2 regions of the Vreelandella lionensis genome follow, and region 1 is predicted to be linked to the other one. Evidence: predicted binding sites of a transcription regulator. Region 1 holds the regulator's gene; the other holds the start of a gene.
What was found. Region 1 encodes FNR, which switches genes on or off when oxygen is low (the NO sensors DNR and NnrR bind a similar motif). Its sites were predicted from a motif close to TTGATNTANATCAA; they were not measured.

Region 1 (4,422 bases):
ACGCAAAAAAGCCGCTAAGCCACCCCGTGATCGCGAGCCACCGCCATGAACCCTACCGGACTTGACCTGCCGCCGTTGATGGCGGCGTTTGTGTTTGGCCTGATGGGCGGTGCTCACTGCATTGGCATGTGCGGCGGCATCATGAGCGCCCTGACCTTCGCCGTGCCGCCCAGCATGCGCCACCCAGCTCGCATGGGGGGATTACTGCTCAGCTATAACACGGGCCGTATCCTGAGCTATATGACGGCAGGGGCCTTGGTGGCCGCGCTCGGCACCTTGGTATCGCTGTCACCTCAGGCGCGTATCGCGCTGCAGGTCATCGCGGCGGTGATGCTAATCTTGATGGCGCTATACATCGCCAACTGGTGGAAAGGGTTGTTAAAAGTCGAGGCCGTGGGGCGTCGACTATGGCGCGTCATCGAACCTGTTGGGCGGCGCTTGATGCCCGTGGTTCACCTGCCACAAGCCTTTGCGCTCGGTGCCCTGTGGGGCTGGCTGCCTTGTGGGCTGGTGTACTCGATGCTCGCCTGGAGCTTGGCCATTGCCGACCCGCTACAAGGGGCGCTATTGATGGGGGCCTTCGGCCTGGGAACGCTGCCTGCCCTGTTAGCCACGGGTCTGGCCGCCCGCCAGCTCAGCCAGTTAATTCGTCACCCGGCGACCCGTAGCCTTGCCGCGCTGACGATTATCGGTTTTGCCCTGTGGCAGCTTTGGGCGCTGACGCCCCATGCCGGGCATTAAGAGCTTACCCATCAAACTCCTCTAGACAATACTCAATACAAACATCCTATCGCTTGATATAGCTCAACGCTTTCCCTTCTACGCTGACGTAGCATTCCAACACGCGTTCGAGCTGCGAAGCTCGTCGCTTATGTTGGTCGGTTCTTGCTTTGCCCTGCTACTTAGGAGCGCTCCTTATGCCCGTTCATGCCACTGCTGCTCTCGCTCACCCTATTTCTGCAGCGGTTGAGGCCACCGCCTGGGATGACGCCCTGATACGCCGCTACGACACCAGCGGCCCTCGCTACACCTCATACCCTACAGCACTCTCGTTTCACGACCAGTTCACCGCTGACGATATGACCCAGGCGCTTGAGCGCAGCAATGCCAGCCAAAAGCCGCTCTCGCTTTATGTTCATGTGCCCTTTTGTCGCAAAATCTGTTTTTACTGCGCGTGCAATAAAATCGCCACGAAAAATACAGCCCTCGCCGAGCCCTACTTGTCTCGGCTGGATCGAGAAATGGTGCTGACCTCCCGGCATCTTGATACAAAGCGGCCAGTGCAGCAGCTGCATTGGGGCGGCGGCACGCCGACTTTCTTAACCCTGGCGCAGATGAGCGATTTAATAGACCGCCTGGATGCACGGTTTGGCTTATCGAGCGCACCGGACCGCGACTACGCTATTGAAATTGACCCACGCGAAGCGGATGTCTTTACCCTGCGCCACCTGCAGTCGCTGGGCTTTAATCGCTTAAGCCTGGGCGTTCAGGATCTCAACCCACAGGTGCAGGCAGCGATTAATCGCGTGCAGCCACGGGTGCTCACTGAAACCTTGATGGATGAGGCGCACCGGCTTGGTTTTCGCTCGCTCAACCTCGATTTAATTTATGGCCTGCCCTTTCAAACCGAGCAAAGCTTCGCTGATACCCTAAGCCAAGTGATTGAGCTGAGCCCGGCACGGCTGTCGGTCTTTAACTATGCCCATATGCCGACCCGCTTTGCGCCCCAGCGGCGTATTAATGAAGCCGACCTGCCCAGCGCGGATGAAAAACTGGCTATTTTGCGTACCACTATTGAGATGCTGACCCAAGCAGGCTATGTACATATTGGTATGGATCACTTTGCTCGCCCAGAGGACAGCTTGGCTCAGGCACAGCGCCACGGTACGCTGCAGCGCAACTTCCAGGGCTACTCAAGCCATTCCCAGTGCGACTTGATTGGTTTGGGGGTGTCGGCTATTTCTCGGGTAGACGACGTTTACGCACAAAACCCCACTCAGCTGTCCCACTATGAAGCTGCCTTAGATGAAGGTAGGCTAGCGACCGTAAAAGGGTTACGCTTAAATAAGGATGACCTAATGCGCAGAGAGGTGATTGAGCGCTTAATGTGCGATATGGCCATTGACCTTGAAGCAATAGGCAAGCGTTGGCAGATAAATGCCGCTGACTACTTTTCAACCGCTCTTGAACGGTTGAAAACCGCCGAGCAGGATGGCCTGCTAGTGCGCCAAGGCCTCTATTTACAAGCTACGCCCACCGGACGGCTGTTGATTCGGCACTTAGCCATGGCCTTCGATAATCACCTGCAACACCAGGGCAACCAACGCTACTCGAAGATTTTATAAGCGTATTGAGACACCTACCCCCTGCGCCTATGATGGCTAATAAAAAGGGAGCACCACATGTCATATCCTGCCAGCCAACGACGTTCACTGCTGCAAGAGGCGCGCTGCCAAACCTGTAGCCTAAGCTCGCTGTGCCTACCGCTTGCCCTAGAACTTGAGGATATGAGCCAGTTCGATGCGATTATCCGCCGCCGCTCGCCGTTGAAAAAAGGCGAGCCGCTGTTTCGCCAAGGAGATCCTTTCACCAGCGTTTACGCGGTGCGCTCTGGCAGCTTGAAGCAGGTGACTAGCGAAGGGAATGGCAACGACCAGCTCACCAATTTCTTTCTACCCAGCGAGCTGGTGGGTCTGGATGGGATTGACGAAGAGCACTACCCCGGCACCGTGATTGCCCTGGAAACCACCACGGTATGCGAAATTCCGTTTGACCGTTTGGACTCGCTCTCCGAGGAGCTGCCCGAACTGCGCGGCCAGCTTTACCGCAGCATGAGCAAGGAGCTACGAGACGACCGGCGGATGATGCGTTTACTGTCACGCAAAACTGCCGATCAGCGGCTGGCCAGCTTTTTGATTACACTTTCTGACCGTTTTCGGCGCCGGGGCTACTCCCCCTTTAGCTTCCGGCTTTCCATGTCACGGGCAGATATGGGCAACTATCTAGGCCTCGCGGTGGAGACGGTTAGCCGTATTCTTAGCCGCTTTCAGCAGCAAAACGTAGTGGCCGTCTCCGGGCGCGAGGTCAATATTTTGGATATGCAGCGCCTCATCACCCTGGCTGAAGAGGAAGCCCAGGCGGTTAACTCACGTTAAACGCCTGAATGCGCCCTTCCATCAATGCGGCCTGCTTCGCTTCCAGACCGGCAAAATCAAACAGCTCACGGTCGGCAAGCTGCGAAGGGGCAACATTGGTCACCGCTTTGAACATACTCTCCAACCGGCCGGGGTGTTTTTTATCCCACTCCGCCAGCATCTCTTTGACAACCTGGCGCTGCATATTGGGCTGAGAGCCGCACAGGTTGCAGGGAATGATCGGAAACTCCATCAGCCTCGAAAACTCCGCAATATCCGCCTCTTTGCAGTAGGCCAGCGGGCGAATCACAATGTTTTTACCATCATCCGAGAGCAGCTTCGGTGGCATGGCTTTTAAGGTGCCGCTAAAGAACATATTGAGAAACAGCGTCTCCAGGATATCTTCCCGGTGGTGGCCCAAAGCAATTTTGTTGGCCCCAATCTCATCGGCAAAGCCATACAATGAACCACGCCGCAGCCTTGAGCAAAGCGCGCAGGTGGTTTTACCTTCCGGGGTTTTCTCCTTCACCACCGAGTAGGTATCACGCTCCAGAATGTGATACTCCACGCCTTGCTTATCCAGGTACTGGGGCAGCACGTGTTCTGGGAAACCTGGCTGCTTCTGATCCATATTGACCGCTACCAGGGAAAAATTAACCGGTGCGTTGCGCTGTAGGTTGCGCAGAATCTCCAGCATCGTATAGCTATCTTTACCACCAGAGAGACACACCATGACTCGGTCACCTTCTTCGATCATGTTGTAATCGATGATGGCGTTCCCCACTTCGCGCCGCAGGCGTTTCTGCAACTTGTTGAATTCACGCTTCTGCTTGGCATCCTGCAGCTCATGCTGCTGGACAAGGGGCTCGTCAGACGCGCTGTCTGACGAAGTGGGGTCAAAGTAGTCAGGTTGTAACATGATCGTCGCACTGCCGATGGGTGAAGGAGCAGCGCATATTCTAACAACACTACGAAGCTCTACCCAATACAAACCCTAGGCAGTTAACGCTATCTCGCGCTGAAGACGCAGATACAGCAACGCGCTGGCGGTGGCTTCACTGACCACGCTGGGCCAGGTTAACGGGGGTAGTTTCCATCGGGTAAGCGCATCACCAAGGCGGCTGCTGGCTTCGATATGAGGATGCAGCCGCCGTAGCTGACGCCCGTGCAGCTTGGCAATATCCACCTGCGCGTTAGGCAGCCCGAATCCCAGCACGTTTCGAAACAGCCCATTAAGCGGCTCAATGGTGTTCTCTAATTGCCACCCGACTAGCGGCCGATTGCCAAT
Region 2 (4,422 bases), on a different contig from region 1:
GCCTGCTGGGGCGTCGCGCAAGGTCAGCATGACGGGCAGACGCAGCCGAGGAATTAAAGCGATATCGCGCACAACGGCCGCAAAGTGGCTGCGCTCATCCTCTGCTAAACGTTGTAAGAATAATGGTAAACGCTCGGCATCTTCCAGTAATGGCCAACCGCGCCCGGCGATGGCGGCCATCAGGTCGGGGCCGCAGGCCGCGCTATCGTTTAGCAGGTTGGTATACCAGTCGCCTGCAAAAGCCGGCGCTGAGCTACCCACGCTACGTACGCAGGCGCAGAGCGTTTCTAAATCGCCGCTGCTGGCCGCCTGCTCGCCTCGTGTCCGCAACGCATCAATGAGCGCTTCAGACAGTGGCTGATGCTCAAGGCAGTAGCAGAGCGAATGAATAACGCTCACCGGCAGTTGAGGAATACGTAGCGCTAGGGCATCTGCCGTTGGTGTATCCAAACGTACTACATAATCGGCGATGCCTTGTAGTCCCAGGGCTTGCCAATCAATCGTCTGTTGGCCACTTAAATAGGCTTCTACAGGCTCTAAGTGCTGGCTTGCAGGTAGGCCACTGGCATAGGTAGCCCGGGCATTGAGCATGGCCTGGAAGGTAATATCAGGCGTAAAGGCCAGGGGATTATCCTTCATTAAATGGTCTACGTCTGCTGTTTCTGCAGCGTTGAGCGCATTCGGGTCAGACGCTGCGGCATTGCGGCCCAGGGTTTCCAGTAGGCGGTTAATAAAGCCATCGCGCTGAGCGGGCGACAACATACCCTGTTCATCTAGCGGCAGCGCTAGAAACCAGATAGCAGGCTCCTCCATCGCTCCTAGGCGAAAGACAATGGCCAGGCGCGCCTGGCCCTGCCAAGGCTCTGGCCAAGCTTGCTCAGCATTTTCAAAAGCGCGTAACGCTTCCCTTGGGCAAGCCGTTACCCGGCGACCCATATGGTAAAGCGACACTTCTGCGCCGCTGCGCGTAAAAAACTCATCAAGGGTGTTAATTGGCTGCATGACATCCTTCCGCATTTCAAGCTTGCACTCTACCTTGCTGTTCTGCCACTGTCAGCCGCAACCGCTGATTTATCCATGCTTTATCATCTAAGTGGTTAAAAAATGAGCAACTTTGCGTAAGCCGCGTGAGACTAGCGGTGGCGACACCTTTCCATAGTTTATCCACAGCCTCTTGCAGGTTTTCTGTGAATCGGTGAATAACTCCATTGAGCACGCCTGTGAGTGGCAACTTACCCACAGAGTTGGGATAATGGTGGCTAAATATGACCAACCCATAAGGTGTTTATGAGCGTCCATCAACAGCTTCAAACCGCGCTTCTTGAGCTTGAAGCCGCCATGAAGGCCGCTAATCTGTGGCGCACGCCCACCCCAGATGCGGCCGCTTTTGCCAGTCAGCAGCCTTTTTGTATTGATACCATGTCGCTGCCCCAGTGGGTGCGCTATGTCTTTGTTGCCCGCTTAAATGCACTCATTGATGCCGGGGCTGCCATGCCCGCCAAGTGTGAAGTCGCTCCAGCGGTGGCGGCGTATTTAATGCAGGAGAAGGTAAGAGCAAGCGATCAGCTATTGGTAGTGAAAGCGGTGGAGCGTGTCGACAAGCTGGTCACAGAGAATTAACCACGCGAGTAAGGCAGACCAAATAGCAATGCCCAGAGCGCAAGCTCTGGGCATTTTTTACGTGTTAGCGAAGGTGGGAGCTAGAAGCTAGAAGCGGTAGCTCAAGCCTGCCATGACCACCATGGGGTCAATCTCGACGGTACCCGCACCTGCGCCATTAATAGAGGCGTCGGTGTCGATGTCTAAGTACCAGGCAGCAGCGTTGAGTGCCCAGTGGTCATCAATGAGCAGATCAACACCCACTTGAGCGGCCGCGCCCCATGAGTCGTCTAGCTCAAGCTCGCCAATGGCGAGGCTCTCATCGGAGAAGCGCGTGTAGTTAATACCCGCACCCACGTAGGGCTGTACTTGAGAGTCGCTACCACCCAGTGGGTAATACTGTAGCGTTAGAGTGGGCGGCAGGTGCTTTGTTGATGCTAGGTTGTCACCGTTGAGTTCAATGTCATGCTCGAAAGGGAGCGCAGCCAGCAGCTCCACGCCCATCTTGTCGTGGAAACGGTAGCCCAGGGTGAAAGCGAAGTCGGTTTTATCCTGAACATCGACCGCGAAGGCACCACCTGCAAGCGAGCCGTTGTCGCTTTTCGGCGCGACGTTGGCAACGCCAACGCGGGTAAAGAAATCGCCAGCGCCATAGGCAACGGCTTGGCTGCTAACTGCTAAGATGGCAGCGGCAAGCCCAGTGGCGAGTAGGGTAGGCAGTGATAAATGGCGCATAGCGTCGCTCCTGACCGATAACATGATGGGTGAGTGGTTTAAAGTTGTCGTAAACCATACAGCCAGTGTATCGAGCCAACGAGGGAGCGTTATTGACCTAGGGCAAAGAGCTGTGAACTGATAAGTTCAGCGCCTAGCAAGGTAAATATCTGAAGGGGGAAGGGGCTAAAAAAGAGGAGGCTTAACGGGTTAACTTCAACCCGTTAAGCCTTAGGCTAATTAAGCGACGTTACGCTCGTTTAGCGTTCAATATGCTGATACTCGCCAGCATCGGCGGTCATGCTGCTTACTGCCAGGATGGCAATGAAAGAAGCGATAAAGCCCGGGATGATCTCGTAAACGCCAGGGCCACCCATGAAGGAGCCGTTCCAGCCCAGCGCAATCCAGATCATAACCGTGGCAGCACCCACCACCATACCGGCGATAGCACCTGCGCCGTTTGTACGCGACCACATCAGCGACAGAATAATCAGCGGGCCAAAGGCGGCACCAAAACCTGCCCAAGCGTTACTCACCAGCCCCAGCACTTGCGAGTTCGGGTCAGAGGCAATCACGGCTGCGATCAGACCCACTAGCACAACACTGACACGACCTACGGCTACACACTCTTTGTCTGTAGCTTCTTTACGCAGGAACAGGCGATAGAAGTCCTCGGTCAGTGATGAAGATGACACCAGCAGCTGGCTAGAAATAGTACTCATAACAGCAGCAAGCAGGGCCGCGTAGAGGAAGCCGGTGATCAGCGGATGGAACAGCAACTCAGCCAGGATGATAAAGATCGTTTCCGGGTCTTGGACTTCCATCCCATTGCGAACCGCATAGGCGCGACCAAAGATGCCGAGAGAGACCGCACCGATCAGGGAAATAGCCATCCAGCTCATGCCGATGTTGCGGGCAATCGGAACATCTTTCAGCGTACGGATAGCCATAAAGCGCACGATAATATGCGGCTGACCAAAATAGCCCAGGCCCCAAGTAACGGCAGAGAGCCAACCAATGAACGTCAACCCTTCAGTCCACGACAGCAGCGTGGGATCAACTTCATTGAGGGTCTGTGAGGCTTGAGTAAAGCCACCACCGCCTTCACCAAACAGTACTACTGCAGGCATGATGACCAAAGCCAGCATCATGATGCAGCCTTGCACAAAGTCCGTCATGCTCACGGCCAAAAAGCCGCCAACCACGGTATAGGCCAGCACCACGCCCAGCGTGATTACCACACCCACCGCGTAGTCGCTCATACCGCCGATGTTGATAACGCCAGCAAAGGCGCTCTCAAACAGCTTACCGCCTGCGACCAAGCCAGAAGCAGTGTAAACGGCGAAGAAAATCACGATGACGATAGCGGAGACCGTTCTCAGCGACAGCGCCCGAGTGGGGAAACGGTTGGCTAGGAAGGCTGGAATGGTAATCGCGTTACCATAGTGAACTGTCTGTTCACGAAGGCGCGGCGCGACCAAAATCCAGTTAAAGAGTGCGCCCACAAATAGGCCAATCCCGATCCAGGCCGAACCCAAGCCAGAGACGAACATCGCCCCTGGTAAACCCAGTAGCAGCCAGCCGCTCATATCCGACGCGCCAGCCGACAGGGCGGCTACTTTAGGGCTGAGGGTACGGCCACCCAGCATGTAATCCTCAGACGTAGATGTCGATTTGCGCATAGCATAAACGCCGATGGCAATCATGAGCGCAAAGTAGGCAAAAAGGCTGACCCAAACGCCAATATCCATAAAATATCTCCAATTCATCAGGACGGAGCTAGCTCCGACAGGTGCCTGCGCCGACCAAGTAACGTTGGCCGCCGCGCAGTCTTGTTGTTGTTAACCCCTTTTCGTACTCAAGTCGCTGACCCTAGCGAGTAACCGCTAGGGATGTCATTAGAGAGGTTATGGCTACGTTTATGTGCAATGTTCCCTATGCCCAGCACACGGCCTTGAGGGGCCACGAATGTGAAGGCAATCGCTCTATTATTGTCAACCATGAGACGGTTCCTTTTCAGGAGTTCAGGTTAGTAGTATTGATGAGCCGTTCACTCATCGCCTAGCGCCAGAAGCGACGCGTTGCCACCCAGGGCGGCGGTGTTATTAG

Region 2: ACIGG6_RS05025 (OmpW family protein) is a predicted target of FNR. The motif match lies at 2,427-2,440, and genes of this name have one in related genera.

The regions. Positions count from the first base shown of each region.
Region 1 covers NZ_JBITWC010000016.1:23,116-27,537, forward strand. Annotated here, with positions in the region: gene ccoS (cbb3-type cytochrome oxidase assembly protein CcoS) at 1-49, shown strand, start outside; gene ACIGG6_RS11225 (sulfite exporter TauE/SafE family protein) at 46-741, shown strand; gene hemN (oxygen-independent coproporphyrinogen III oxidase) at 918-2,345, shown strand; gene fnr (fumarate/nitrate reduction transcriptional regulator Fnr) at 2,403-3,155, shown strand; gene ttcA (tRNA 2-thiocytidine(32) synthetase TtcA) at 3,142-4,053, opposite strand; gene ACIGG6_RS11245 (3'-5' exonuclease family protein) at 4,129-4,422, opposite strand, start outside.
Region 2 covers NZ_JBITWC010000006.1:36,188-40,609, forward strand. Annotated here, with positions in the region: gene ACIGG6_RS05015 (DUF3549 family protein) at 1-1,002, opposite strand, end outside; gene ACIGG6_RS05020 (YqcC family protein) at 1,288-1,620, shown strand; gene ACIGG6_RS05025 (OmpW family protein) at 1,708-2,334, opposite strand; gene putP (sodium/proline symporter PutP) at 2,574-4,064, opposite strand; gene putA (bifunctional proline dehydrogenase/L-glutamate gamma-semialdehyde dehydrogenase PutA) at 4,364-4,422, opposite strand, start outside.